DNA from 3 places in the Halanaerobium sp. DL-01 genome. Region 2 is predicted to be linked to each of the others. Evidence: riboswitches for the same ligand, from Rfam matches in the RefSeq annotation. Region 2 holds a riboswitch; each other region holds the start of a gene.
What was found. A riboswitch is a leader RNA that binds a small molecule or an ion and turns the genes downstream of it on or off. The one in region 2 is predicted to bind molybdenum cofactor.

Region 1 (12,830 bases), on a different contig from region 2:
TTATATACCATCTATAATTAATACTAAAATAATAATATCTTATACTGAATAGCTATATTTTATATATGAGTGATTAACTATATATTAATTAATGTAGAAAAATATAAATAATAGGAAAATAATGCATAATAAAATTGAGAAAAACAATAATATATTATAAAATAGCTGTAATACTTAATTATCAGGGAGGAATGAAGTTGAGTCTTAAAAATTTAAAAAAAGGTGCTGAAATAATTCTGAAAGATTGTATGAATGTTGGTGAAAAAGAAAACTTGCTCATAGTTTCAGATTTTGAAAATAAAAAAGTTGCAGAAGTGTTAGCAGAATATGGTAAAGAACTTGGAGCTGAGGCTGCTGTAGTTAATTTTTTTAAAAGAAGTTCTCATGGAGAAAATCCGCCTGAACCTGCTATATCTGCTTTATGCAGAGCAGATGCGGCTGTACTGGCAGCAGTTTATTCTTTAACTAATTCAGCAGCAAGAAGAAAAGCAGTTGAATCTGGCACAAGGATTATAAGTATCCCAGACTGCAGTGAAGAACTTTTTGATTCTTCAGCATTAGATGTTGATTTTAAAGAACAGAAAAAAATAATAGATAAGATAGGAAATTTAATGACCGAAGGAAAAACTATTTCTGTAAGTTCTGAGGCTGGCACAGATTTTACTGCAGAATTGTGTGGTAGAGAGAGTGTTAAACAGACAGGACTGGCAGATAAAGCGGGCAGCTGGTCACCCTTTCCCAATATTGAAGTCGCAGTTGGACCGGATGTTGGAACTTTAAATGGAATATTTGTTGTTGATGGAGTAATTATTCCCGGTGGATATGTTGATAGGCCTGTCGAAATAGAAATTCAGCAGGGGTGTATTACTGAAATTAAGGGGGGCAGGTCAGCACAAAAGTTTAGTAAGCTGCTGGCATCTTTCAACTGTGAAAATATCTATAATATTGTTGAAATTGGTATTGGCTGTAATCCAAACTCTGAATTTGGTAAAGGAAGTATGGGAGAAGATGAGAGCAAATTTGGCACTCTACATCTTGGCATTGGAGAAGGTAATAGTTTTGGTGTTTCTAATACTGCCCCTGCCCATCTTGATCTTGTTATTAGAAAGCCTCGGGTTGAGATTGATGGACGATTAATACTGGCAGATGAAAAACTGCAGATATGAAAGGGTTAACAGCAGATATATTACTGTTTTCTATTCTATATTATATTCTACAATATAAGGTAAATTTCTATATTTCTCTTTATAATCCAGTCCATATCCTACAACAAAATGCTCAGATATTTCAAATCCAACATAATCTATAGGAAGTTCAACTAGTTTTTTATCAGTATTATTAAGCAGTGTACAGATGCTTATTCCGGCAGGGCTGCGTGCTTTTAGATTTTTTAGAAGATAGCTGTGGGTTAAACCTGTTTTTATTATATTTTCTATCACCAGAATTTCTCTGCCGGTGATACTAAATTCTAAATCTCTAATAACTCTTATAACACCTGTATTGTCTTCATTTGTGGAGTGGCTTAACTCTAAAAAATCAAGTTTTAATGGAAGGTCCAGCTTTCTTGTCAGGTCAGCCATAAAATAGAGAGAACTTTTTAAGATACTTACAACTATTAACTCTTTATTCTGATAATCAGCATTAATTTCGTCAGCTAATTCTGAAATTCGATTTTTTATTTTTTCTTTTGACAGTACTATTTTCCCCAATCTTTCATCTTCTCTCATTTATTTTCCTCCTCACTATTTCCATTTAATTCAAACTTATCAATAAGGCTGTTAAAGTCTTTTTTGTAAACAATCTTTATATTTATATGTGGATAAATTTCCTGCAGCAGGCGAACTTTTTTGTTTTTTTCTGTAACATATTTGCGGTTCATTGTTGTTAATTCAATATAAGTATCATATTCAGTCAAATAAAAGTCCGGTCTAAATCCCATTCTGATATTACCTTCAGCATCCCACTCGAGAGGAAATTCTGTCGGCTCATATTTCCATTTAATGTGGTGCATGTCCAGTATTTTGGCAAATTCTTTTTCACTGGGATGGGCAAAATTATATTCTGTTTTTTCTTTTTCAGGTTTTTCTTTTTTTTCAGGATCAGCAAGTGGTTCCGGGTTTTCTTTTTTGAAATCTATTAAACTCATTAAAATTGTAAGAGCCTGTTCTGTAGATAATCCATCACTGTTTAGAGAAATATGATAAAGGGTGAGATCTGACCAGTCTTCATTAAAAACTCTCCATACATAGCGCCTCCGCTTGCGGTCACTTAATTCAATTGACCGTTCAGCCTGTTCTCGGGGAAGGCCATATTTTTTATTTAGTTTTTTTATTCTCTGTTCCTGAGAAGCTGCTATCTTGATATGGATACCACCAGGGTGATGGCGGAATATTACCTGAGACCCCAACCCTACAATTAATAAATTCTGTGTTTCAGCCAGCTCTATTAATTTTTTTTCTATGTAATCAGCAAAAGTCTGATTATTATCGGATTTATTATCTATTGCTTTGGTGTAAAATTTGGAACTCTGCTGAAGCATATGCAGCTGATGTTCATCAGCAACCTGGGGGAGCCAGTTTTTTAAAATAAAATCACGATTAATAAGTTTTAGCCCCAGCCGATTTGCAAGTTCTTCTGCTATTTCGTCACCACCACTTGCTGTCTGTCTGGAAATAGTTATAATTTGCAAGATATTCATCCTTTCTTAAATCTTTCTTTCTTAAATCTTTATTTAACTTTATTATAACACAGCAGAAAAATTTTAACTACAATTTGTTAGAAAATTAAGGAAATTAAGATTATGCTTTTGACACCTGTCATATTAGCTGTTAATATTAATAATAAGGAGATGAGGGGGTTGTTAAAAATGGGAGCAGATCTTTCTGAAAGCAGACTAGTACTTGTTTCCAATGGAGAACCTTATAAACATGAATTTATAGATGATAGAATAGAAAAAGTGAAGTTAGCTGGTGGGTTAACTACCGGTTTAGATCCACTTATGCAGGAAGAAGGCGGCCTCTGGATTGCCTGGGGAAGAGGAGATGCTGATTTTGAAGTGGTAGATGGAGATAATAAGGTAAAGGTACCTGATGAAAATGGATATACTCTTAAGAGAATTAGATTGAGTTCTGATGAGCAGGATGGGTTTTATTATGGCTTTTCCAATGAAGTTATGTGGCCTATCTGTCACACGTTTATCAGCAAAGCTAATTTTAAAGAATATTACTGGAACAGCTATAAGACAGTTAATAGAAAATATGCAGACAGTATTATTGAAGAAATTAAAGAAAATGATCTGGTCTGGATACATGATTATCACCTTGCTCTTGTGCCGGGGATGATTAAAGAAAGAGCTGATCAAACTAAAATTTCTGTTTTCTGGCATATTCCCTGGCCTGCCTGGGAAGCATTTAGAACCATTCCCTGGAGAAAAGAAATTTTAGAGAATTTGCTGCAGTCGGATTTTATTGCTTTTCACACAGAATTATTTTTATATAATTTTATCAGCTGTGCAGATCAGATCGGAGCAGAAGTTAACTATCGGAAACAGGAAATAAAGTACAAAGGTAGAAAAACTAAGATAAGCAGTATACCATTGGGAATAGATTATGATAAATTTTCTAAATTAATTGATAACAAAAATTATTATAAAGAAGCAGAAAAAATAAAAAAGAGATATAATATAGAAAAATTGATTTTTGGAGTTGACCGCCTTGATTATACCAAAGGCATCTGGCAGAGGCTTAAAGGGATCGATAAATTTTTTGAAAAATATCCTGAATATAGAGGTAGAGTGACAGTTCTTCAGCGTGTTTCCCCAAGCAGAAATAAAGTGGCTGAATATGAGAAGATGAGGGAAAAAATAAATAAAAAGATTGCTGAAATCAATGGGAAATATCAAAAAGATAACTGGGTACCGGTTAAATATTTTTATGGTTCCTTACCACAGGAAAAGCTCCTCCCCTATTATAAAGCAGCAGATGCAGCACTGATTACTCCTCTGATAGATGGGATGAATTTAGTGGCAAAAGAATATCTTGCTGTCCAGGAAGATGGGGTACTGATACTGTCAGAATTTGCCGGTGCGGCAGAGTACCTTGATAATGCGCTGATTGTAAATCCATATAACCAGGAAGAAATAGCAGATTCCATTTATAGTGCTCTAACAATGCCGAAAAAAGAAAGGAAAGAGCGTCTAAAGATTGAAAAAGAAAAGCTGAAAAAATATGATATTAACTGGTGGAGAGATTCTTTTTTAAAGCAGTGGGCTGAAGTATATGAATAAAAAATACCTTCTGCAGGAGAGAAGTCTAAAAGAAGTAAAAAATAAAATTGAAGCAGCAGAAAATATTTTTCTTTTTCTCGATTATGATGGTACTCTGGCTCCTTTTTCTGATAAACCGGAGCAGGCAGATGCTTTTCCGGGAATTAAAGCGGTATTAAAAAGGCTGCTTTGCAGGTCAGATCTATATATATGCTTGATTTCCGGGAGAGCACTAAATGATCTGGAGTCTATGCTGAAATTAAAGGGTTTAAATTATGCAGGAAGCCATGGACTGGAAATTGATCTCAATTTTGCAGAAAAGGTTATTTATCCCATTTATAAAAAAGATGAATTTAGATCTGTATTTGAAGAATTATTATCAGATATTGAATTAAAAATAAATGATGATATAAAAATTGAGGATAAGGGTTTTGCAGCTGCTTTTCACTGTAATAATGATCTGGAGAAAGTATCTGTCCAAAAAACTTTGGAAACTAAAATTAAAAAATTATCTTTAGATAATCTGGAAGTTATTTCCGGACGTCAGGTTGTAGAAATTAGGCCTGCTGGTTGGAATAAGGGAAAAGCAGTAAATTATATAGCTGACAGATTTAAAAAACAGTATAATCTTAATAGTGGGTATAATATTTATCTTGGTGATGATAGGACTGATGAAGATGCGTTTGCTGTAATTGAAAAAGGATTGAGTATTTACGTAAAAAATAGTGGTGATTTACACACATCTGCTGAATATTATCTAAATAATCCAGAAGAAGTATATTTATTTTTGCGAAACCTGCTTTAATTAGAGCAGGTTTTTTTAAATTCTTTTTTTATTTTTTCTAATTTTTGCCTGTCACTATAAATTTTAAGTCCTGTTAATGCCAGAGCTTTTATTCCATTTATCAAAACAGTATGACCTTCTTTAGTAGTGGTTTTTTCTGCGAGTTCTCTTGTATGTCCTGTAAGTTCACTGCCCAGATTAATATATGGGTGAATAACAGGGATAACATGACTCACATTTCCCATATCTGATGATCCGTAGTGGTGTGCTGCTGGTTCTATTTTATTGGTTCCGATTTCTTTCATACTCTGCTCAAAAATATCTGCCAGCATCCGATTTGGTCTGAGATCATCATTGGGATTTTCGTATTCCTTCCATTCGACTTTACATCCTGTCATTAAAGCTGCTCCTTCAGCAGTATTTTCCGCTTTTTTGATAATTTCCTGCAGGTATTTTTTATCTCTGGCCCTGAAGTAGAATTGAGCTTCGGCTTCATCGGGTACAATATTGGCAGCTTCTCCACCATTTGTAATAATACCATGTATCCGAGCATCATCCCGCAAATGTTCTCGCAGTGCATTAATGCCATTAAAAAACTGTATTACTCCATCCAGTGCATTTATGCCCTTCTCTGGAGCTCCAGCAGCATGAGCAGTTTGACCATGAAAATTAAACTGAATTGCTTTTATTGCCAGTGTTGTAGAATAGACCTGATTAATATTGGAAGGATGGAGAAGCATTGCACAGTCTATATTATCAAAAACACCTGTTTCTGTCATCTGTACTTTAGCTCCACCTGTTTCTTCAGCCGGACAGCCGATAACTACAATTTTACCTCCTTTTATGTTCAGTTTACTTAAAGCAATTCCGGCAGCTGTACTCATTGCTGCAATCATATTGTGTCCACAGCCATGTCCTATATTCGGCAGTGCATCATATTCACAGAGAAAAGCAATAGTCGGTCCATCTCCATTAAAATTATAGCTGGCCCTGAAAGCAGTTTCGATACCTGAGAGATTTTTTTCTATGCTAAAATTGTGGTCAGCAAGAATTTCTGTTAGTAGAGAGGCAGCTTTGTATTCTCTGTAACCTAATTCAGGATTTTCAGCAATATAATCATTGATGTAAAAGGCTTCTTCTTTTAAATTTTCTATTTCAGAAAAAAGAGATTCCCGAAGTTTTTTTAAATCCGAATTGCTATTCATAGTTTATTCACCCTTAATTTTAATTTTTTTACAAATCAGTATTTTTCAGCCACATTTTACAGCAGAATTATATATATGTAGTTGATTTATATAAATTTTATCTGATATCATGTTTAAAATCCAGTTAATCTGATAATTTTTTTAAAAATTAAAGAGATAATATGATTCAATCGGTGCTATTTAGATTTCATAACATTTATTAAAGAACTGAAAATTTTACAAATTGTATGAAAATTAGTTAATTTTAAAAGGTATTTTTAAATTTTTATAGAAATATATTTGTAGAAAAATATTTATAAACACAAAAAACATAAAAAGGCAAATATTATAATTTTTTAAATATCAATTTAAATATTAAGCTGTTTACAATCTTCTTCCGACCTGTCTCCACCTATATTTAGGCGGCTCAGGCGTCAGGGTTATAGGAGTAATTCTATGGCCTGCCATTGTGCAAAGGAGGATATAAAATATAAAGGGAGGGGATTTACAGTTGAAAAAAATTGTTATCGAACCTGAAAAATGTACTGGATGTCGTGACTGTGAACTGGTGTGCTCAATGACAAAAGAAGGAGAATTTAATCCGATGCGGGCACTTATCAAAGCAGTTTATTTTCCGGAGGAGATGGTGACCGTTCCTCTTACCTGTTTACAGTGTGAGGACCCACTCTGTATGGATGTCTGTCCTGCCAGCGCTATTGGCAGAAATGAGGCAGGGGCAGTAGTAATCAATGAAGACAGATGTATTGGCTGCCATATGTGTGTAAGTGTCTGTCCGGTAGGGGCAATAAAAGATGTTCCCGGCAGGGGTGTAGTAACAAAGTGTGATTTATGTAAGGGTGAACCTGCCTGTGTTGACATCTGTTCTGCTGGTGCACTGAGCTATGAAGAAACAGATGAATTTGACACAGCAAGAAGCAGGAGTGCTGCTGAAGAAATCAGAAAAGTTTTAAAAGGGGGGCAGCTATAAATGAAAGGCTATACAGGAAAATTTTTGCGAATTGACCTTACTCATGGAAATGTAAAAGAAGAAAAATTAAATCCAAAATTAGCAAAGAATTATATAGGAGCAAGAGGTCTTGCGGTAAAATACTTTTATGATGAAGTAGCTGCTGATATAGACCCGCTTAGTCCGGAAAATAAACTCTTTTTAGCAACCGGTCCACTAACAGGAACAATGGCTAATGCTGGAGGAAGATTGGATGTCGTAACAAAAGGACCTCTAACAGGTGGGATTACTGGATCAAATACTGGCGGTTACTGGGGCGCAGAGCTAAAATATGCAGGTTATGATATGCTTGTATTTGAAGGTAAAGCTGATAAACCTGTCTATGTCTGGATTGATAATGGAGAAGTGGAAATACGTGATGCATCACACCTCTGGGGTAAAAACACATATGAAACAGATACTAAGTTAAGAGTTGCGATAATATAATTTTAATATTTCTTCTGGATAAGGTAAAAACACATATGAAACAGATACTAAGTTAAGAGAGGAAACACATAAAGAAGCCCGTGTTCTGAATATTGGCCCGGCTGGAGAAAATCAGGTGTTATTTTCTAATATAATGAATGACCGCGACAGGGCGGCCGGCCGGACCGGTGTTGGTGCTGTTATGGGTTCGAAAAATCTTAAAGCTGTTGTTGTGAGAGGTAAAAAAGGCATACAGGTAGATAATAAAGAAAAGTTTATGGAAACAGCTTTTGAGGTCAAGAAAAAAATAAATGAACAGGGTTTAACAGGTGAAGGACTTGCTGCTTTAGGAACTGCCAGTCTTGTAAATGTAATCAATGAGAACGGGAATTTACCGACAAGAAATTTCCGGGAAAGTATGTTCGAAAATGCAGATAAAGTCAGTGGAGAAACCCTTGCTGAAAATCTCTTGATTAAAAATAAAGCCTGTTTTGGGTGTGCAATCGCATGTGGTCGAGTAACAGAAGTACCATCTGGAAAGTATAAAGGTAAAGGAGAAGGTCCTGAATACGAAACTCTATGGGCATTTGGACCTGACTGTGGTATAGATAATCTGGAAGCTATAACAAAGGCCAGTTATTTATGTAATGATTTAGGTATTGATACAATTACAATGGGAACAACTATTGCCTGTGCTATGGACATGCAGGAAGATGGGATTCTCAGCAGAGAAGAAACCGGCCTTGATTTAGAATTTGGAAATGAGGATGTAATTATTGAAGCAACAAAACTGACTGCTGAAAAGAAAGGATTTGGCGAAAAATTAGCCAGAGGTTCATATCGCCTGGCTGAAGAATATGGAGTTCCAGAATATTCTATGACCAGTAAAAAACAGGAGTACCCTGCCTATGATCCAAGAGGAAGCCAGGGAATGGGGCTTGAATATGCTACTTCCAATAGAGGTGGCTGTCATGTCAGAGGGTATATGACTTCTCCTGAAGTTCTCGGCCTTCCACAGAAGCTGGATCCTGAGACAACTGAGGATAAAGCTTTCTGGACAAAAACATTTCAGGATCTAACTGCAGCAGTAGATTCTGCCGGCTTATGTCTATTTAATACATTTGCCATTGGTGGAGATGAAGTATACAGACTGCTGAATTATGCTACAGGTTTTGATTATACAGAAGAGGAACTCATGAAAGCTGGAGAAAGAATCTGGAATCTGGAGCGCCTCTTCAATTATAAAGCAGGTATTACTAAAGAAGATGATACTCTAAATCCACGTCTGCTGAATGTTCCTATTAAATCAGGTCCAAGAGCAGGCAATGTGGTTAAACTTGATGAGATGCTGACAGAGTATTATCAGCTGCGCGGCTGGAATGAAAAGGGTATACCATCAGAAGAGAAAAAAGATGAACTGAAATTATAGCAAAATGGGGGTAAATTATGAAATATGTAATTATAGGCAGCAGTGCCGCCGGACTAAGTGCACTGGAAACTATCCGCAAATATGATACACATTCTAATATTACAATTGTTACAGCAGATAGTGCCCGCCCCCATTCAAGAATTTTAACCAGCTATCTTATTGGTGATCAAATTGCGGAGGAAAATATTTTCCTCCGCTCTCCTGACTATTTTGATGAGATGGGAGTAGAGGTGCTGGACCGCTGTAGAGCAGAAGAAATTAATTCTGATAAAAAGGAATTAATTCTTTCTTCTGGAGAAAAAATAAGTTATGATAAGCTGTTGATAGCAACTGGAAGCAGTCCTAAAATGCCTGATTATAATGGAAAAGAACTTAAGGGTGTTTTTAACCTCCGTGATTATGGTGATGTAATTAAAATAAAGAGTTATCTGAATGATGTTAGGGTAGAACACTGCTTTATCCTTGGTGGTGGTCTGGTTGGTATGAAGGCTACAGAAGCATTTTATAATCTCAATAAAAAGGTAACAATAATTATTCGTTCCCCTCAGGTCCTATCACAGATGCTTGATCCAGAGGCCGCTTTTCTGGTGGAGAAATATCTTAAAAGTAAAGGAATTAACATAATGACAGGTGAGTCTCCAGCAGAAATAATCGGAAATGAACATGTAAAGCAGATAAAACTCCAGAGCGGCAAAACTCTAACAGGAGAACTGGTTCTGGTGGGTAAAGGGGTAAGACCCAATACTGATTTTGTAAATGGCGAAGTTGAACTCAACAAATATGGGGAAATTATTGTTGATCAAAAGATGCAGACAGGCACTGAAAACATTTTTGCTGCCGGTGATGTTGTTTCTGCTCCTGATTTTCTGGAAGACGGAAATTCTGCTTATGCAATCTGGCCCGATGCGATTTGGCAGGGTAAAACAGCAGCCAAAAATATGCTGAATATTGAAAGCAGCTATGAAGGTGGACTTAATTTGAATGCTCTTAAGATAATTGATCTTTTATTTTATGCTGTTGGAAAAGTCCAGCTGAATGATGAAGAAAAAGAAAAATATAATGTTTATGTCAGAAATGAACCTGGAAAGGGTATTTACCGCAAATTAGTATTTTCGGGTCACAGGCTGATAGGAGCAATTACTATTGGTCAGACAGATGATATAGGTGTTCTTTATCTGCTGATTAAAAAGCAGATAGAAATAGAAAATAGAGCAAAACACATATTAAAACATGGTATAAACTATGCTGAACTTATGAAGGAAAAAGTTTTATTAAAAACAGCAAATTTTGAACTGACAATTGTGTAAAATAGATTAAAAATAAATGTAGAGCACAGAGAAGCTCCCTGGTGGGGGTTTCTTTTTTGCTTTTTACATAAATATGGATTTTATCTGCAGTTGAAAAAGAATGCAGGAAACAAATTATTTTTAGAGAAGAAATAAATAATATAGTGAGAAGTGAATAGTGAGAAGTGAGAAGAGAGGTGAAAAAATGGTTTCAGAAAAAAATATAGTAATTAATTTGATAATGGCCTTAATGTTGAGTGGAGTAATTGGATCTGAAAGAGAAAGACATGATCGACCTGCCGGATTGAGAACACATATTTTGGTTGGTGTAGGTGCTACAATTATTATGATGATTTCTTTAAGTATGCATAGAATACATGTGGAAAATGATGCAGGAAGAATAGCTGCTCAGGTAGTTAGTGGAGTTGGTTTTTTAGGTGCTGGAACGATTATAAAAGAGGGGTTTTCTGTTAAAGGTTTAACTACAGCAGCAAGTTTGTGGGCTACAGCGGCAATTGGTCTTGCAATTGGCGGAAATTATTATTTTTTGGCCTTAATGACAACTTTACTTGTAATAATAACCTTATATTTATTAAATAGATTTGAATTCAGCAAAGACGGTAAAAAGGATAAGCTAATTAAATGCAAAGCCAAAAATAGCGATAATCTTCTCTGTAACATAAATAAAATTATTCAGGAAAACAGTGTTATTATCAAAGATATTGATGTAGAAAGAAATTTTGATTCACAGCAGCTTATAGTAAAGTTAAATTTAAAATATAAAGATAATAAAAACATTATTAATACTGCTGATCAGCTGATGCAGCTGGATGATATAATGGAGATTAATATTGGAAAATGAGCATATAGTAAAAAGGATTAAAAAGACTCTTCCTCTGTAAGTTTGAGGCAGAGTCTTTTTCATATTTTATAAAAATCAGGCTTGCCTTCCGTAAAAGTAGTCAGTGTTTCAAAACCAATTTCTTTTAATTTTTCAGCTGTTTCTTCAAATTTATATCCAATCTGTTCAGCATAATGGCTGTCAGAACCAAGAGTTAGTATTTTGCCTCCCAGTTCATAATATAGTTCTAAAATACTCCAGCTAGGCATAGGATTTTGTCCATCTTCAAGATGATAGCCTGAAGTGTTAACCTCAAGCCCTTTACCATTTTTAATAAGTATTTTTAAAATTTCTTCAATCAATTCAGCTGCAGTTTTATTTTCCATCAAATCTGGACTGCTGTTAAAATTTCCATATCTTCTTACTAAATCAAAATGTCCGATAACATTAAAATTATTATAATTTTTTACAACATCTAGAACTGTCTTTAGATATTGTATATAAGCTTCCCACTGCTCATAGCCTCTGAAGAAATCGCCTCTATAAAGGTCAGCTTTTTCTACTGTATGGAATGAACCAATAATAAAATCAAAATCATCAGCAAGATAATTATCACACTCCTCAAAAATGTGGAGCTGTAATCCCATTTCTATTCCTTTTTTAATTTTTAAATTTCCAGCAAATTTGTGCTGGTATTTTTCCAGTTCATTCAGATAGCTTTCTTTATCCAAAATAAATTCAATTGTATCATCCATGTAATCTATATCGAGATGATCTGTAACAGCTATTTCCCTTATTTCTTTACTAACAGCAGTCCTGCAGATAGTATCTAAATCAAGTTTTGAGTCTGCAGAAAATTGAGAATGCAGATGGTAGTCAGCAAGCATAAATTTCCTCCTTATTTAGTGTAGATATTTTTGATTATAAATATCTGACTATTACTATTTATAAATATAATAGCATAATCTATAAATAAATGAAATTAATTTTATAAATTAGTTTTTTGAACTGAGGGTATATGTTTTTCCGGCTGCAGATGAAAAAATAAATAAAAAATAAAATAATTGCTCAAATAACTTGACAGCAGGCAGAATAATAACTATAATAAATACAATACTTTAATACTTTACTATGATAAAGAGATAAAACAAGGGGGATAATATAGATGAGTACATTTGTAGAAGGAGTAAGAGATATTTTGCCGGCAGAATTAAGAAAAAGAAGAACTATATATCAAATAATAAGAGAAGTTTTTGAATCCAGCGGCTACAGAGAGGTAATAACTCCAACTTTGGAATCTCTGGAACTTTATGCTGGGATAGAAGGTCTGGTGGATAAAGATGAGATGTTTAAGGTTGTTGATGATAGAGGTCAGATACTTGTTTTAAGACCTGATCTAACAATGCCTATTGCGAGACTGGCAGCAAGCCGTTTTCAGAACAGTCCTCGCCCCCTAAAATTTTCTTATTTAAGTTCAGCTTTTCAGTCAAAAAATTCACAGAGTTTAAGTTTAAAAGAAAAAACTCAGGCTGGTGTTGAGCTTATCGGTTCAGATAATTTAGAATCTGATTTAGAAATGATTTTGCTCTTGATCAAAACAATGGAAAAAG
Region 2 (12,830 bases):
CTGTCCTATTATCTCTCCTTCCATAGAATCAAGCTCATCTGTATTCTTAAAAGAAAAATTTTCGAAATCATATTTAAATTCAAGTTTTTCATCTGTTATTTTATATTTATCCATCAATATTCCTCCTCGATTATGTTATTCTTAAACAAAATTTTTTGCCTTAAATAGGCAGGTAACCCTCCCCATCTAAAACTTCAGAGTTCATTCCTTAATTATTATTTCTGTAAATCTTCTTTTTATCCTGCTTGATATAATTATTATAGTAAGATAAAATATAATTGAAGATTGTTATATTTTTTACAAACTATTAATTAAGGAGAATCTGTTATGGGAAAATCAACTGAAAAAATACCCGAAATTATTATAAACAGACTGCCTTTATATTATAATCACCTTAAAATGCTCCAGGATTCCAGCAAAGAATATATATCTTCAGAAGAACTCTCAGAACTCACCGGACTCAGCAGTTCTTTAATAAGAAAGGATTTAAGTTATTTTGGCACATTTGGCCGCAAAAGTTATGGATATGATATTGACTGTCTGTTTCAGCAGATAAGCATTATAATGGGGTTTAATTACACAAAAAAAATTATAATTGTTGGTGCAGGGTATCTGGGCCAGGCACTGGCTTACAATCGAGGTTATGAAGAAAGAGGTTATAAACTAACTGCAATTTTTGACAAAAATCCAAAATTGATTGACCTATATATTAATAATATAAAAACTCAGCCGATGGAAAATCTAGAAAAAGTTATTAAAAAAGAAAAAGTTGCTATTGCAGCACTCACAGTTCCAGAAGGAGCTGCCCAAAATATAACCGACCGCCTTGTCGCGGCCGGAATTAAAGGCATCTGGAATTTTGCTGAAATTCCTCTTAAAGTACCAGATAACGTATTTTTACAGGAACAGCATATCAATCAGGGACTGTGCAAATTATCCTGTTTTTTAAATCAGGAGATCAGTGATCCTCGCGAAAAAAATCTGAAGTGCTGGCAGGAATAAATTTTCCACTTCCTTTTTCTGCTGTTTTATTTTCAGCAAATATTATCTGACCTCTTCGCAGTGTCATATATACCGAGCCTTTTACCTCAAAATTTTTATATGGACTGTAACCAGCTGCAGAATGAAGATTTTCTGCAGTTAATTTTATGTTTTTTTCTGGATCAAAAACTGTTATATCAGCATCTGTTCCTTCCTGCAGTGACCCCTTTTGAGGATATAAACCAAAAATCCTGGCAGGATTATAAGCAAGCATTTTTATCATTTCATTTAAAGAAAACTTTCCACTTCTAACTCCAAAATGATGTATCAAAGCCAGCAGAGTCTCTGTACCTGGTATCCCGGGCAGGATATCAAGAGCTGATTGAGACCTAAATTTTTGACTGGGAGTAAATGAACAGTGGTCTGTAGCAATCACCTGAAAATCACCTTCTGCTGCACCGTTCCAGAGTATTTCATTATCATATTTTGTTCTAAGAGGGGGAGTCATTAAATAAAGCTGTGCTTCTTCCTGTCGAAGATAAGACTGATCCAGCAGAAGATAATGGGGTGCTGTCTCTGCTATAATTTCCGCACCTTTTTTCCTCAGTTTTTTAATTTCCTTTAGCCCATATTCGGAAGAAACATGAACAATATAGAGGGGAATATCTGCCCGCAATGCTTCTTCACCCATATCTTTAACTGCCAGTCCTTCTGCAACTGCAGGCCGAATGGAAGGATGCATGTCAGCAGATATTAAATTATGCTTTGAATATATTTTCTCTAAATCTTCAATAAGCTTATCTTCCTCAGCATGTACAGTAGGAAGCAGTTTGAGTTCTTTCAGTCTTTTTAGTACATCCCTCCATCTGCCGCGCTCTATCACATAGCCTTCTCGTCTATATGTTGTAAATAACTTAACACTTGCAATTCCAATTTCTTTTAAAATTTTTAATTTTTTAGATATTTCCTGATTAAAATCCTCAATTACCTGATGAAAATTGTAATCGATAATAGAATCAGCTGCTTTAAGACATCTTTTTTCAAAAGCACTTTTAAAATCAGCATCTGGAGGAAAATCAATATAATCAATTACAGTTGTTACCCCACCTGCTGCAGCAGAAATACTGCCTGAATAAAAATCATCTGCAGTAATTGTATTTCTGGATTTTAAATAATAATGTGTATGTGCATCTATAATACCGGGAAATATGTATTTACCATTCAGATTAATATTTTTTAAATTTTCAGCTTTTTCTACCTGAGAAAAACTGCCTGGTTTCCCGATAGAAGCAATTTTTTCTCCTTTTATAAGCACATCAGCTTTCTGAGATCTTTTTTCATCTATCAGCAGAGCATTTTTCAAAAGCAAATTTTCCATAGAAGAACCACTCCTCTTTTTATTAAGGGAAGTTTCCAAAAAATTATTTTTAGAGTTGAAAATGGGGAAACTCCTTATTATTAGTTCTTCATTATTAGTTCTTCATTAAAAGTCGATAATCCTGCTTTGAACTGTAATAATTATTATCATTCTGATAGTGCAGACCTTTAATCGGGCCGCTGTACTGTACAGATCCTTTTTTGAGTACAGTTATTTTTTCAGCCAGACTTCTTATCTGGTTTTTGTCATGTGTCACCATAACCACAGTCATTTCCTCTGTTACAAGTTCTGCAAAATGTGAATTAAAAAATTCTATACTTTCTTCATCAAGGTTGGTAGTTGGTTCATCAACAAAGACAATTTCCGGTTCAGTTATTAATGCTCTCGCTATAGATACTTTTTGCTTTTCTCCTCCTGAAAGGGTTGCAGCTGACTGTTCAAGCAGATTTTCTATTTCAAGTCTTTTAGCTATTTCTTCCGTTTTTTTGAGATATTGATTTTTATTTAGACCACGCAGTCTGAGGGGAAGGCTTATATTATAAATTACACTACCTCGGTAAAAATATGGATTCTGCCAGATTACAGAAAATCTTCTTCTGAGCTTAACTTTATCAGTTTTAGGACCAATAGTCTGATTTTTATATATCAGATCACCACTAAAATCATCATCTACAAGAGATAATATATTTAATAATGTTGTCTTTCCACTTCCATTATGCCCGATAATAAAATTAAACTGACCCTCATAAACATTAAACTCCCGCAGATTCAGTATATTTTTCCCTTTTATATTTTTTTTTATATTTAAAGCCTTTAAAATAATTTTATCGCTGCTCATATTCTTTCCCCTCCTGCAGAGAATATACACCAATATTGATTATAAAAGCAAGAAGAAGCAGTATCAGCCCCAGGGCAAGCCCAAATCCAAAACGACCTTTATTTGTTTCAAGAGCCATTGCAGTAGTAATTGTTCTGGTAACTCCTTTAATATTTCCACCCAGCATCATAGAAATTCCGACCTCACCTAATACACGGCCAAAACCTGTAATAACAGCCCCCATAATTCCATATCGGGCTTCCAGTAATAAAAGTTTAAACTGCTGAATTTTTGTTGCTCCAAGAGAAAGAGCTGTTTTGTAGAGCTTTTCATCAAGTGAATAAATAGCATTTCTTATTAAAGCAGTTATCAGTGGGACAATTAAAATTATCTGACCAATAATGATACCTCTAAAAGAAAATAGCATCTCATATTCTCCCAGAATTCCTCTTCTAGAAATAAGGGAATACACAAATATTCCCACAACCACAGTCGGCAGGCCCAGAAGAGTATTTAATATTATATTTACTATTTTTTTACGTCCAAAATTAGTCCTGCCGATAAATATACCGGCAGGAATTCCTATAATAGAGGCAAAGAAAGTTGATGTAATAGAAAGACGCAGTGATGTTGAAACCACATTAAAAAGTTCTCTATCAAATCCAATGATTAAATACCATGCTTCCTGAAATGCTTCTATTATATAGTTCATCTTTCTTCACCTCTATCTATAATAACATAATACTACTATATTATTTATTTTGGAGAAAATATCTTTAGTTAAAATTTTCCGGTGTTATTGCAGATGGATTAAACAATCTTTCACCATATTTAGTATAATTATAAATCATCTGCTGACCTTCCTGAGAAGTTATATATCCTACTAAGGCCATTGCTTTCTGATAATTAACATGTGTATGGTAGGCTGGATTTACAGGAATTATTCCATATGGGTTAAACAGCAGCGGATCCCCACTTACAAGTAGTTCAAGATCTATATCTCCACTGTAAGCTAAAAATGTACCTCGATCGGCCAGAATATATCCTTCTTTTTCATTGGCTACATTGATGCTTGCCCCCATACCCTGTCCTGTTTCCATATACCAGCTGCCAGATGGTTTAACTGATGCTTTTTCCCAGAGGCTTAACTCTTTTTTGTGTGTTCCTGAGTCATCACCACGAGAAATAAAATTACTTTCCGAATTAGCAATTTTTTCAAGTGCTGCTACAGCTGATTCCATACCCTTAACTCCTGCAGGATCATCTGCTGGACCTAAAATAACAAAATCATTATACATAACATCTCTTCTGTTAACACCATAACCAGCTTCTACAAAAGCATCTTCTGCTGCTCTTGCATGTACAAGTATAATATCTGCATCTCCATTTTCTGCAAGACTAATGGCTCTACCTGTACCAACTGCAATAACATCTACTCTAACATCAAATTTTTCTTCAAATGTAGGCAGTATTTCATCGAGAAGTCCGGAATTTTCTGTGCTTGTTGTTGTTGCCAGAATTAATCTGTCCTGAGCCAGCGCCATACCACTAAACACCAGAGTAATCATTAAAATAATTAGAAAAATTGATAATTTTTTGTTCATAAGAAACCCCCCTTTATATTCTGAATATTGTTAAAAATATAAATAATCTTAACAATAAAAAAAACAATAAAAAAACCTTCCGTATAAATAATTTACCGGAAGGTAAAAGGTGGGTCTACACCATTAAATTCAAACAAAATCATCACTCCTTTCCAATCCGGGAGGTCAGAATGTTTCCCTACTGACCCTATCGGTATTTTCTCCATAGATATATATTCTATACATCCTTAGGAACAAAATACTCGGAGTTATATAATTTTTATCTCATAATTATTTTACCTAATTTTTTATTTAATGTCAAATAAAAACCGGAGCCTTACAGCTCCGGTAAATAAAACATCATTTTACAATTGATTCTTTTTTAATAACCACCATTCATGTAATAATCAACTAAAGCTTTGCTTTTAAGTTTATCATATCCTCTGGCGTCAATTTCTTTTGTCTTAACATCATTTTGAAGTTGCTTATACTTAAAGATTGTCATTTTAAATGCCCCTCCCTTTAATTTTGGATTTTGGTAAGGGAACATTCTCGCTACACGTCTACTTTGTTCCTTTTTAGTAAACAAAACGACCACATAAACAAACTAAGTTTCTCTCTCTGTTGGTTCAATTATATTATACTATATGAGTCTTAATTTAACAAGAAAATATATTATAGAGTTTTCAGAAAATTATTTTTAGAGCTGCAAAAAAAAGATTTTGTCATAAATAAATTTTTTACATTAGCAGTTTAACTGAATAAATTTTATCCTATTCGATTTTTCTGACAATTCCACTTCCGTCAACTTGGAAATATTCTGTTCCTGCACATGATCTGCACAAAATTCTACCACCATTTTTCACTGATTTGGAAGCCATAATTTTTTCTCCACATTTTTCACAAAATTGATCTTCAAAAATGGGTGCATATTCTGGAATATCTATTTCTATATTCTGATAAATGTTAAAAACATTTTCTGCTTCTTTTTCTATAATCTCAAAAGCTATAGTTTTCCATACCTCTTTGAGCCTTTCTGCTTCAGTATCTGTACCATCTCTGCGGGTAATTACCTTATTGAAAAGTTCTTTTGCCTCTGGATAATTATCCTTTATAAAATCTTTCTCATCTTTTAAAATATATCTGATATTACCTCCATTTCTTTTTGCAAATGTAACAGCAGTTTTACCCAGATCCCTATATATAAGCCCATTGTTTCCAAAAGTTGAACCACTGATATACTGGATTCCATCACTAAAACAGCTGTTGGTCTCAACCACTGCCAGCATTTTTTCCATACCATCATTTGTTACATCTAATTTACGCACTCCATCAACAGCTGCCACAACTCCTAAAGCAAGATAGGGGCAGAAATGTCCATGAAGTTCTCCTGCCTTAAGCAGCAGCTCATTCATATTTTTATATTTAATCATCTTATCAATTTCATAGCGTGGGTTTTCTTTCTGCATTGACAGTGCCGGGGTATCCATAAATGGTGTATAGGGCTTAATATCTATTACAGGTGTCATATCTATTGCATCAAGTCCATAAACATGAATTTTATTGTCCTCTATTTTTAATATTTCTACTGTAGTCATTCCTATTGAATTGGGGCGGCGCGGACTCCGAGACGCAAAAACACCCCGTTTGGGCCCCATTCTTCTTCTGCTTACCAGATCAAAACCTTCTGACTTATGGAGGTAAAATAAAACCTGAATATAATCATATTCATCCAGCTTATCAAGCCCCTGTTGATACTCCTCTTTTACTTCAATTATACTTCTTGCTTTTTTCATTTTATCAGGTCCAACCGGTTTTTTATATTTGCTTTTTACATATCCTATCTCTATTAATTCCAATAATATCACTCTCTCTATTATTATTCTCTATCCTCCAAAGCCTTTATGTTGACAACAGTCAATTCCCCATGTTTAACTCCCTTGAGTGCAATAAGTCTTCTTGTAACCTCATTCAGCTTTTTCATCTTACCTTCAACAACAATTACTTCCAGACAGTAATCATAATTTAAATGAATATGAAGATTGCTCTTAAACATACAGTGATAATCATGCTGCAGCTGATTCATTTTATCGGTTAAAGCGAATTTATGGTGGTCATAAATAAGTGTTAAAGTTCCCACTACGATTGATTCATCTGTCTTATTTTCTTCTTCTATTATTTTTTCTCTAATCAGATCTCTTATTGCTTCAGACCTGTTATTATATACTCCTTCATTAATTTTATCAAAATGCTCAAGAAGTTCCTCATCTATTGAAACGCCAAAACGCTTTAAACTGGACACAAAAACACCTCCTCCTTTATATAGTAGCACGAAAATGCAATTCGTGCTACTATATAATACTATTCTGTATTTAATTAAAAAAACCTTTTAAAAAAGAAAAAAGTGCCTGTTAGATGAAAAAACCAGGCACTCAGCACTTATTTTGTTTTTATATGCTTTGATGTGTCCACAAAAAGGGTATTTGCGGAACATTAGGCATTTTTCGTTAATCAATCTTAATGAGTTAGAGACGCAAATATCCTTTTTGTGGGAGAACCATGCTTTTTATTTGTTAAAACCATTATTCAGCTTCTCTTTTAATCAAATCATAAACATCTTTAAGTGGAATATCATTTTCTTGTGCCAGCTTTCTGCAGTCTTCATATTCTGGAGCAGATTTAATTTTCTCCCCATCCAGATAAGCAGATTTAATTTTTACTTTTCCGAGAGAAGAATCAAATATAAACTGTTCTCTCTTCAGAGAGCTTCTTTCAACAAAATATCTCCTTATACCTAAAGTTGTTGTTTCATTAAAGATAATTTTTTCCAGTTTTTCTCGTTTTTCTTCTGTACAGAGAACACTAAGTTTCTGGGCAGGACGATTTTTCTTCATATATATATTTGTTAAATAAACATCCAGAGCTCCGGCGGTAAACAATTCTGGAAATAAATAAGAATAAATCTCCCCACTCATATCGTCAATATTTGTTTCTAGAATCAGCAGTTTTTCACTTTTTTTTTAGATTTTTCAGCCAGATAAAGCCTCAGCATATTTGTTATTTCCAGATCTTTTTTTCCTGCACCATAGGCAATTTTCTTAATCTTGACCTCAGGCAGAGGGCAGAACTCTTCTGCCAGAGTTTTTATAATAGCAGCACCGGTTGGAGTTACAAGTTCACTTTTAATACCAGACGCATATACAGGTACATCCTTAAGAATTTCTATAGTTGCCGGAGCCGGTACTGGTATATTCCCATGGGCCACATTTACAAAACCAGAACCAATTGGAACTGCTGAAGAATAAATATAGTCAGCATCAAGCATATCTATCAGTATTGCAGTACCTACAATATCTACAATAGAATCAACTGCTCCGACTTCATGAAAGTGAACTTCATTTAAAGGCTTACTGTGCACTTTTGCCTCTGCTTCGGCTACATAGCTAAAAATCTTTTTGCTCAATTCTTTTATGTTTTCATTTAACTCACTTTCATCGATCAGTTTCTCTATATCACCGAGATTGCGGTGATGATGTTCTCCACTGCCCGGATGATGATGGCCTTTATCTTCTTTATGAACATGATTGTGATTTTTTTTATCATAATTATGGCTGTGCTGGTCATCATTGTGATTATGGTCATGATAGTGTTCGTGATCATGATGACTGTGCTCATGATCACGACTATCTTCATAAATATGGTCAGGATGTGCTGTGTTGTTCAAAAGCACTTTAAAATCAGTTCCTGTAATTCCATTTTTCTGTGTTTTCTTTATCTCTATTTTATAACCGGATAAATTAAGTTTTTTAAGCTTATTTAAAAATTCCTCCTGATCCAGACCTAAATCCAGCAGTGCAGCAATTGTCATATCACCACTAATTCCTGAACTGCATTCAAAATATAGTATTTTTTCCATTTTACCTTCCCTCTTTTCCTGCATTTTCTATCTGCATATTAATTGTAGCCGCCAGATAGGCAGCTCCAAATCCATTATCAATATTTACAACCCCAACACCACTTGCACAGCTGTTGAGCATAGTAAGCAGAGCCGAAACACCACCAAAATTGGTCCCATAACCAACACTTGTAGGTACAGCTATTACCGGTTTATCCACCAGACCTCCAACAACACTGGCAAGTGCCCCTTCCATTCCAGCAACTGTTATAATCACACTGGCTTCATTAAGCTTATCCATATTTAATAAAAGACGGTGGATTCCAGCCACTCCAACATCATAAAGTCTTTCCACACTGTTGCCGAGCACTTCTGCTGTAATTGCTGCTTCTTCAGCAACTGCTAAATCTGATGTGCCACCTGTAACTACAATAATTTTATTCTCTGTTTTTTTCAATTCTCTTTTCTTAATAAATATAATTTTTGCTCTTTCATAATATTCTGCTTCCGGCTCAATATCTTTTATTCGGTTGTAGACTTCTCGGTTTGCCCTTGTTGCAAGAATATTATTTCTTTTTTTCATCATTTCCTTAATAATACCTTCTACCTCATCAAGTGATTTGTTCTCACAGTAAATAACTTCCGGAAATCCATTGCGAAGACTTCTGTGATTATCAATTTTGGCATAACCCAGATCCTTGAAGGGAAGATCTTTAAGTTCATCCATTGCAGCATCAATTTCTATTTCTCCACTTTTTACCTTTGTTAAAACAGATTTTATATCTTCTTTATTCATCAGTACCTCCTTTAAGCATCCGATTCATACTGCCCGATCTATATCCAGCTAAATCAAATGTGACATATTCAAATCCCAGTTTCTTAAAATATGCCTCAACAGCATCTATTAGTTCTATATCCATAAATTTCTCTCTTTCATCAGCACCAACTTCAATTCTGGCCAGATTATTATGATCTCTCACTCTAAGCTGTTCAAAACCCCTTTCCATAAGAAATCCTTCTGCCGCTTCTATTTTATTCAATTTTTCTTTGGAAATTTTGTCTCCATAGATAATTCGGGTGGCCAGACAGGAAAGTGAAGGTTTATCCCAGGTAGGAAGTCCCAGGCTGTATGACAATTCTCTAATTTCTTTTTTACTGAGATCTACCTCTAATAGTGGACTCCTAATTTTAAGTTCTTTTAAAGCTTTCAACCCGGGTCTATAATCACCTATATCATCAGTATTGGAGCCTTCAACAATAATTCTTCCCCCGGCAAATTTTTTAATCTCTCCAAATATTTTTTTCTTACAGTAATAACATCTTTCCGGCGAGTTTTCCACAGCCTCCCCCAGTTCCTCCAGCTTTAACTCAATTTCTTTATGATTTAATGATAGTTTTTCTACAAGTTCTTCAAGCTCCTCGATTTCCTTTTGGGGAACAAATGGTGTTTTTACTGTAAGTGCAGTAAAATCAGCACCTGCATCCTGAGCTGCTGCTGCAAGAAATGTACTGTCCACACCACCCGAAAAAGCAACTACAAAATTGCCCAGTTCACTCAGTATATTTTTTAGTTTTTCGTATTTTTTTTCAGTCTTCATAGATACACACTCCTGTATTTAAATTTTTTTTATATCTTTTTTGTATTAATTTATATACTTAAATTAGCACATAAAGTACTGCAGCTTATTTCCCATCCCCAGTCTGTTTTAAAAAATTATACCTTTTTGTGGGAGAACCATACCTTATTTAAAAAATAAAAATATTTTAAGAACTGGAGCTGGGTTTTATAAGAGCTTTTTTATCATAGCCGATCAAATCTTCCCTGCCGGCTCTTTTTAACGCCTTTTTTACAGTCTGATAATTGCTTTTTTTATGATACTGCAGCAGTGCTCTCTGCATTTTTTTCTCTTTTTGACTTTTTGCCACATATATTTTTTCCATTGTTCTTGGATCATAACCACTATAATACATAGCAGTTGACATAGTACCAGGTGTAGGATAAAAGTCCTGAACCTGTTCTGGATGATGATTAATATCCCGCAGATATTCTGCCAGACTGACAGCATCTTCAAGTCTGCTGCCTGGATGACTTGATATAAAATAGGGAATAATATACTGTTCTTTATCGATTTCATCATTTATCTCATAAAATCTTTTTCTAAATTTTTCGAATACATCTATTTTTGGTTTACCCATTCTGTAGAGCACTTCTTCTGAAACATGTTCTGGAGCTACTTTCAGCTGACCGCTTACATGATGTCTGCACATTTCTCTAAAAAATTCCTCATTATTATCTTCCAGCAGATAATCAAATCTAATCCCTGATCTTATAAATACTTTTTTTACACCTTTAAGATTCCTCAGCTCCTTTAAAAGCTCCAAATATTCAGCATGATCAACCTCCAGTTTACTGCAGGGTTTAGGAAACAGACATTCTTTTCCTTTACACATACCTCGCGAAAGTTGATCTGTACAGGAAGGCTGTCTGAAGTTAGCAGTAGGTCCACCTACATCATGTATATACCCCTTAAAATCCGGCATATTAATAAGTTTTTGAGCTTCTTCTACCAGTGAATCTCTGCTGCGTGAGGTTATCATCTTTCCCTGATGAAATGCAAGTGCACAAAATGAACATGATCCAAAACAACCACGTGAACTAATAAGACTAAATTTCACTTCTTTTATGGCAGGAACACCACCCAGATCCTCATATACAGGGTGATAATCTCTCTGATATGGCAGTGAATAAATGTGATCCAGCTCTTCCCTGTTTAAGGGGTCTACCGGTGGATTCTGCACAAGAAATTTATCTTTATGCTGCTGGACAAGAACTTCTCCTCTAATAGGATCCTGTTCTTCATATTGAAGTTTAAATGAATAAGCATATTTCTTTTTATCTGTTCTTACCTCATCATAAGTCGGAAGCAGCTTATAATTATAAAGATTATCCAAACTGTCAGCAATAAACACAGTTCCAGGAATATGAGTTATATATTTAATATCAAGTCCTGAAGCCATATTTTCGGCAATTTCCAGAATCTGATGTTCTCCCATTCCATAAACAAGCAGATCTGCACGTGTATCAAACAGTATTGATCTCCGCACTTTGTTATCCCAGTAATCATAATAGGCAAATCTGCGCAGACTGGCTTCAATACCTCCTAATATGACAGGTATACTTCCATACACTTCTCTAATTTTATTTGTATATACTATTGTAGCTCTATCTGGACGCAAATTACTTTTTCCACCTGGTGAATAATTATCATACCTGCGCCTATTGCGACCTACAGTGTAATGATTAACCATGGAATCCATATTCCCTGCAGTCACTAAAAAAGCATATTTAGGTTTCCCCAGTTTTTTAAAATCCGATGTATCTCTCCAGTCTGGCTGGGCAATAATCCCGACTCTAAAACCTGCATCTTCCAGTACTCTGGCAATTATTGCAGTTCCAAAAGATGGATGATCTACATAAGCATCTCCACTTACAATAATATAATCAAGCTTTTCCCAGCCCCGTTTTTCCATATCATCCCGACATATCACCATAAACTGATCTCGAGAATTATCAACTTTCTGCTCACTATTTTTATTAGAATTCTGTTTTGAACTTTCCATTTAATTTATCAGTAACTCCTTTTTTTGTTCTGTTTACAATTCCATATTTGTTTCTTTAAATTTATTAATCTATTCATTATTATAGCAGAAAAACCTCACTAAATCGAATCTAAGCACAAATCATTATTTTCACAACCTTTAAAATCGAAAAAACCCCTATCACTTCAGCAGAAATCACTCTCTGCTGAAGTTTACAGGGGTTAAAGCAGTACAAAAGCTTTATCTAAGATGCTAGATTGGCAAAGAGAAAAATACTTGCCATATAAAAAAGATAAAAAGCAGAAGCCGCTACTGCTATTTTGTTAAAGGTCTTTATTTTGCTGCCTTCTGTATTTCCTGCCTCAATTTCTTCTACTGTAGGCATTACTTCCGGAAGACCTTTTCTACCTGCATCATATTTATTAAACAGAACTGACATAACAATTGTCAGCCCAAAAGCAGTAATAAGTAAAATAACTACAGAATCTATTCCCAGAGCATATAAGATTAATGTCATCACTGTAGCTCCAGCTGCTGTTAATGCATAAGGAATCTGTGAACTTACATGATCAATAT
Region 3 (5,543 bases), on a different contig from region 2:
AATTGGATTCTGTCAATTTCATTATTAATCATATCAATATGGAGAATTTCATGTTCAAGAGCTTCTTTTCTATCTAAAAGATATTTCAAAGCCTCAATTACTTGAAATGCTGCTGTAATTGTTACAGCTGGTGAAAAAACATCTGGCACATCACCTTTTTGAGCTCCAGCGAAAATATCTTTAAGAGAAGTCTTACTCTCCGGGAGTATAAGCATCAGCTGAGCAAAAAACCCTTCAACACCAGCATGAATCAAAGCTAAATTATTTTTTTTAGCTAAATCTTCTAAGATAAAACGTGTCTCGAAATTATCCAGAGCATCAAAAATTATATCAATATCTGCAGGTAATTTAGTTTCTTCAGTTATCTTTTCCTGTTTAGGAATAATCTCTGTCTCAAGATTAAAACTCTGCAGAAATTCAAGTGAAGCTTCAACTTTATATCTGCCGATATCTTCTCTGCCATAGCAGAGCTGGCGATTTAAATTAGATATTTCAACCTGGTCATAATCATAAAGATAGATCTTATTAATTCCGATTCTCTGCAGTTGAATGGCTTGATTAGTACCAAGTCCACCTGCACCAGCTACCATAACATTTAAATCAGAAATCAGTTCTCTTTCATCTTTAGAAAATAATCCCAGCTGTCTTTTTAGATAATCTTTCATCTAACCACCTGCTGATGGAGGAAATAATGTAATTGTATCTCCATCCCTTATTTTTGAGTCAAGGCCATCAATATGAATAACATTCTCTCCATTAATTAAAATGATGGAGCCGGGAGCAATTTCCCCGGCATCCAATAATTTATGACTAAAATATCCATCATAATCATCGTCCAGCATAGAAATCAAATCTGTGACGGTGATTTCATCATCTATTTGATATTCTTTTCCTGAACTTTTTAAGTTTATTTTAAATAAAGAATAGAACTTAACTTTAATTGACATTTACTTCAATCCCATCTCACTTAATTTTTGATCACTAATATAGCCATCTTCCTGCCAACCGCGCAATTCATAATACTCAGGCAGAATCTCTCTATATTTAGTACTAATACCTCTAAATGTTCCATCTGGTAGAGGGTCATCAAAACGGTCAGGTAATCTATCTTCTGCAGGTGTGATTCCTGCTTCTAGATTAAACTGACGTTCTAAGTTATAGATTCTTTCACCATTTTCTAGTATTTCTTCAGGAGTAAAGTCAAACTCTGTACCTGCATTGACAATTTCAGCATAGTCTTCTAAACCAAGAGCAAATGAAGTAAAGAGACACATTCCGATTGAATCAATAACAGCTGTTAGATCCTGGTATAACTTAACCCATTCCGGCTTACCTTTTAGTTCTTGAGGATCTAATTTTTCTGGTACACCAAGTACTTCAGGAGAAATCATATAACCTCTAACATGACATCCACCACGGTTAGAAGTAACATAGTTTAATCCATGGCCCTGAACTCCACGCGGATCATAAGCAGGTAATTCCTGTTTTTTAACACTCATTGATAACTCTGCATTACCTTTAGCTTCAGCTAATCTATAAGAACCTTCAGCCATCTGATCTCCAAATCCTTCACGAAGAGCCATCTGTCTTGTATAATAAGTTACCGATTCTGAAGAGCCAAATGTCAATTCTGGACCATTTTCAAATTCTTCTTTATCTACATAACCTTTTTCATATAATTCCATAGCACAGCCAATTGTTACACCTGCAGAAATTGTATCCATACCAAGATCATTACAGAGGAAGTTAGCCTGTACAATAGCATTTAAGTCACTTACACCACATTGAGCACCAAAAGCCCAGCCTGTTTCATATTCAGGACCTTCACCCTGTTGACCATTAGGCAGTTTAGTATCTCTACCACAGCGGATAGGACAGCCATAACATCCTTTGTTACCCTGCAGGTAACCTTTTTCAACTAAGGCTTCTCCAGATACTTCATCAACTTTATCAAATGTAGCATACTGGAAGTTATTTCTAGGATAAGCACCATGTGAGTTAATAATATTGTCAAGAACTTTTGTACCTAGAGCAGGAAGGCCTTCTCCAGTTACTCCATGCTCTTTCAATGTTTTAGTTTGTTTTCTTACAACTTTCATCATTTCATCTTTAAAGTACTCAACCTGCTTTTCTTCAGCTTTAACAACAACAGCTTTCAAATTTTTAGAACCCATTACTGCACCTACACCCGTTCTACCAGCAGCACGGTCTTTTTCATTCATTATAGAAGCAAACTTAACGAGGTTTTCTCCAGCAGGCCCAATACAGCTAACCCTTGCTTTTTCATCGCCAAATTCTTCTATCAATACATCTGTTGTTTCATAAACTCCTTTACCCCATAGATGAGAAGCATCTTTAAGTTCAGCCTTATCTCCTTTTAAAGAAAGGTAAACCGGCTTTTCTGCTTTACCTTCAAAAATTATAATATCATTTCCGCTAAATCTTAATTCTGCACCAAAAAATCCACCAGAGTTACTGCTTGCAATTGTACCTGTCAGAGGTCCTTTTGTAATAACCATATAACGGCCGCCTGTTGAAGCAGCTGTTCCTGTTAATAATCCTGCTGCATAGATTAATTTGTTTTCAGGACTAAAAGCATCGATAGTAGGATCTATTTCATCATAAAGAATTTTTGATCCAAGTCCACGACCACCTAAAAAATTCTTAACTTTCTCTCCAGCAATTTTCTCTCTTTTGATCTCCTCATTTGTAAGATCAACTCTTAAAACATTGTACTCATAAATTTTACCCATTGATGTTATACCTCCTTAGATTTACTCTTCTTTCCAAGCACGGGAGGCTGATTCATTTCTTTATCAACCCAGCGGTTAAAATGCCGTGGAAAAATTCTTTAGGCAAAATAACTCGAAGGTATATTATACTTATTAAATATCAAAAGCCAAAATCCTTCTTAATTTTTAGAAAAATTTATATTTTTGTGAATATTTTATTTATTAAAACCTAAACTTATATTGAATATAAATTTAAGTTATAAATTTAGGGACATTGAATAACTCCTCTGGCCCATAAACAGTCTCCACAGACCGGGAATTCATTTCCATGACAATCTTCTTCGTTTTCCTTTGACATCTCACATCCAGAACATTGAGTACAATCGGAAAAAGGAAATTTCTTTACATCTTTTCTGAATTTTTTAAATTCATCACTATACCAGATTGAATTTAAATCTTCTTCCCCAATATCTCCTAAAACATATTTATTAATATGCTTTTTTCTTTCTCTAATATAAAGGTCATAGCTGTGCATTAAAGCAATACAGGGACTGATTTCTCCGCGCCAGTTAACCGCAATCGACCCATCTTCTACAAATTTACAGTAACCTTGATGTGGATTGAAAGGCACCTGTGTAGTACTAATATTACTTGATTTCCCACCAATAGCAGCAATATCTTTAATAATATCTTCTCTCAAATCAGTAGGAGGTAGATATATTTCAGGTCTGTGATGTGTTCTTTTTTCAGGTTGAGAACGGCTTATCGAAAATGAATAGAGAATTTCATCAGTCATCGACTCTGTATAAGGCAGCAAATTTGTCAAAAAGATAAAAGAAGCTCCGAGATCATAAGCTAATTTACGCAGTTCTTTAAGCTCATCAACATTTGATTTCATAATCACATACTCAATACCAATTTCTGTTTCGAGCTTTTTCTTATCTCTTAAGCTGCGAAATCTTTTAACATTTTCAATAACCCGGGCCAGATCCGCACCAGAGCGAATATCTGCCATTGTGTCAGGTGAAGTTCCATCAACTGAAACAACTATACTATCCAACCCAGCATCTAAGACAGCATTTACTTTCTTTTCATCTAAAAGTAGAGCATTAGTAATCATCTGAGTTTTGACACCCAGTTCTGAGGCTAATGCAATCATCTCAGCAATCTCAGGATGATAAGTTGGCTCACCAATTCCCCAGAATGCAATTTTCTCTAAATGCTTGAACTCTTTTAACTCATCAATAAGTTTTTTATAGACATCAAAATCCATATGACCCATTTCTTCATCCCAGGAGTGCCTTACACATGTCTTACAGTTCAAATTACAGTCACTTGTCGGCTCAATATAGACCTTAGTCAAAAGAGGGTCACTTCTCTCTAAATAAAAACCTTTTGCACCAAGCTTAATTTTAACAGCAGTATCCTCATCAAGACCAAGTTTTTCTTTTACTTTTACAGGTATTTTTAATTTACCATCTTTCAGTTCAACTTCTAAATTTTCCGGAAGTTCTTCACCTGCACCATTAGTTCTCCAAAACTGTGGGTTGTTTACTAAAAAATCCAATCTGGATATCACCTTCCTTAAAATGATAATATATATATCTGCCATAAATACATGATAGATGAATAATAAAATTAAATTATATTTAATTATTTTAATATTTGCTTATTTATACATTATCATTGTTGTCAAGATTTTGCAATTGTTATTTCAATCAAATTTCCCATGATTTTTTGTGGTATACATCATCAAAAAAATGATATTCAAATTTAATTGAATTATTAAAGTGATATTTGAGCAGTTCATAATTATCTTCAGTTAATTCTGCTTCTAGAAGAATAATTAAATCTTCAACCATCTCTCTAAATTCATCTCTTTTAAATACTGCTGCCCAATTTTTATAGATTCCATTTTGATTTGTCTTTAATTTATCAGCATGTTTTTCAGCTATTTTTAAATAAAGCCAGTAACAGGGAATAAGAGCTGCCAATCCTTCAGCAAAAGTATTTTGCGAACTGACAGCAAGCAGATAATTAGAATAAGAAATGTTTGCATAACTTAACTTGAATTTCTCATATTGATCTGCATCAATATTATAAAAATCAAGCAGTTTTTCAAATTCCGCAAACTCAACATTTGCTTCACTATAAATAACTTCGATCAACCGCTGCTTTGCTTTAACATCCTGCTGTTTAGATATTAAGACAGCCATATTTCGCATTGATTGATTTAGGTAATAATAATCCTGTTTTAAATAAAACTTAAAAATATCTTCAGCCAGATCACCTGCAAAAATCTGCTTAACAAATTGATGCTCAATTACTTTCTTCCAATTATCTTTTGTTTCTTCAACAAGACTTTTGAACTGCAATTTATTTAACCCCCTTAATGACCACATAATCCCCTTTTTTATATCCTTCTACTGCTTCTTCAACGAAATCATTTGCATATTTGGGATGCTTGGTTAGTGTCTGAATGAATTTTAGATTCTTAAAACCTACTTCCTCCATAATTTCTATTAGCTCTTCTGCTCTGCTTCAAGAACCTCAATTCCCTTTGCTCTAGCAAGATCTGCCATGCCTTTTGAAGGTTCAACACCTTTTTTAATTCCCAATTTCACTGCAAAAAGTCCATTCCCCACTCCTATACTAATACAATTTTCTGGATCTGAAACCATTTTTTCTAAAGCCTTAAATTCACTCATGAAAAGATTTTTATTATTTTTAAACCAGATTTCAAAATCCTCTGCTCCCTGATTAAATTTTTCATTATTTACTGAAAGTTTATCCTTAATTTTCATTTTTATT

Region 1: it holds a riboswitch for molybdenum cofactor, as region 2 does, so the genes downstream of both, DER71_RS05480 (4Fe-4S dicluster domain-containing protein) here and DER71_RS03815 (substrate-binding domain-containing protein) in region 2, are expected to answer to the same signal.
Region 3: it holds a riboswitch for molybdenum cofactor, as region 2 does, so the genes downstream of both, DER71_RS11410 (aldehyde ferredoxin oxidoreductase family protein) here and DER71_RS03815 (substrate-binding domain-containing protein) in region 2, are expected to answer to the same signal.

Annotation. Positions count from the first base shown of each region.
Region 1 covers NZ_QPJN01000011.1:16,039-28,868, forward strand. The annotation lists gene DER71_RS05450 (aminopeptidase) at 198-1,166, shown strand; gene hpt (hypoxanthine phosphoribosyltransferase) at 1,197-1,727, opposite strand; gene DER71_RS05460 (cytidylate kinase family protein) at 1,724-2,698, opposite strand; gene DER71_RS05465 (trehalose-6-phosphate synthase) at 2,867-4,285, shown strand; gene otsB (trehalose-phosphatase) at 4,278-5,069, shown strand; gene DER71_RS05475 (M20 family metallopeptidase) at 5,066-6,253, opposite strand; molybdenum cofactor riboswitch at 6,616-6,728, shown strand; gene DER71_RS05480 (4Fe-4S dicluster domain-containing protein) at 6,744-7,220, shown strand; partial or broken gene DER71_RS12485 (aldehyde ferredoxin oxidoreductase family protein) at 7,221-9,093, shown strand; gene DER71_RS05490 (NAD(P)/FAD-dependent oxidoreductase) at 9,111-10,400, shown strand; gene DER71_RS05495 (MgtC/SapB family protein) at 10,585-11,241, shown strand; gene DER71_RS05500 (histidinol-phosphatase HisJ family protein) at 11,301-12,107, opposite strand; gene hisZ (ATP phosphoribosyltransferase regulatory subunit) at 12,386-12,830, shown strand, end outside.
Region 2 covers NZ_QPJN01000007.1:4,978-17,807, forward strand. The annotation lists gene DER71_RS03790 (Lon protease family protein) at 1-114, opposite strand, end outside; gene DER71_RS03795 (redox-sensing transcriptional repressor Rex) at 328-1,002, shown strand; gene DER71_RS03800 (amidohydrolase family protein) at 959-2,359, opposite strand; gene DER71_RS03805 (ABC transporter ATP-binding protein) at 2,454-3,197, opposite strand; gene DER71_RS03810 (ABC transporter permease) at 3,184-3,888, opposite strand; gene DER71_RS03815 (substrate-binding domain-containing protein) at 3,953-4,780, opposite strand; molybdenum cofactor riboswitch at 4,910-5,040, opposite strand; gene DER71_RS12365 (hypothetical protein) at 5,142-5,264, opposite strand; gene tsaA (tRNA (N6-threonylcarbamoyladenosine(37)-N6)-methyltransferase TrmO) at 5,533-6,618, opposite strand; gene nikR (nickel-responsive transcriptional regulator NikR) at 6,639-7,061, opposite strand; partial or broken gene larC (nickel pincer cofactor biosynthesis protein LarC) at 7,342-8,675, opposite strand; gene larB (nickel pincer cofactor biosynthesis protein LarB) at 8,677-9,450, opposite strand; gene larE (ATP-dependent sacrificial sulfur transferase LarE) at 9,443-10,252, opposite strand; gene DER71_RS03850 (YgiQ family radical SAM protein) at 10,419-12,275, opposite strand; gene DER71_RS03855 (Na+/H+ antiporter NhaC family protein) at 12,499-12,830, opposite strand, start outside.
Region 3 covers NZ_QPJN01000054.1:650-6,192, forward strand. The annotation lists gene DER71_RS11400 (HesA/MoeB/ThiF family protein) at 1-665, opposite strand, end outside; gene DER71_RS11405 (MoaD family protein) at 666-947, opposite strand; gene DER71_RS11410 (aldehyde ferredoxin oxidoreductase family protein) at 948-2,753, opposite strand; molybdenum cofactor riboswitch at 2,764-2,883, opposite strand; gene DER71_RS11415 (radical SAM protein) at 2,998-4,299, opposite strand; gene DER71_RS11420 (hypothetical protein) at 4,451-5,107, opposite strand; gene DER71_RS12005 (hypothetical protein) at 5,109-5,246, opposite strand; gene DER71_RS11425 (hypothetical protein) at 5,255-5,536, opposite strand.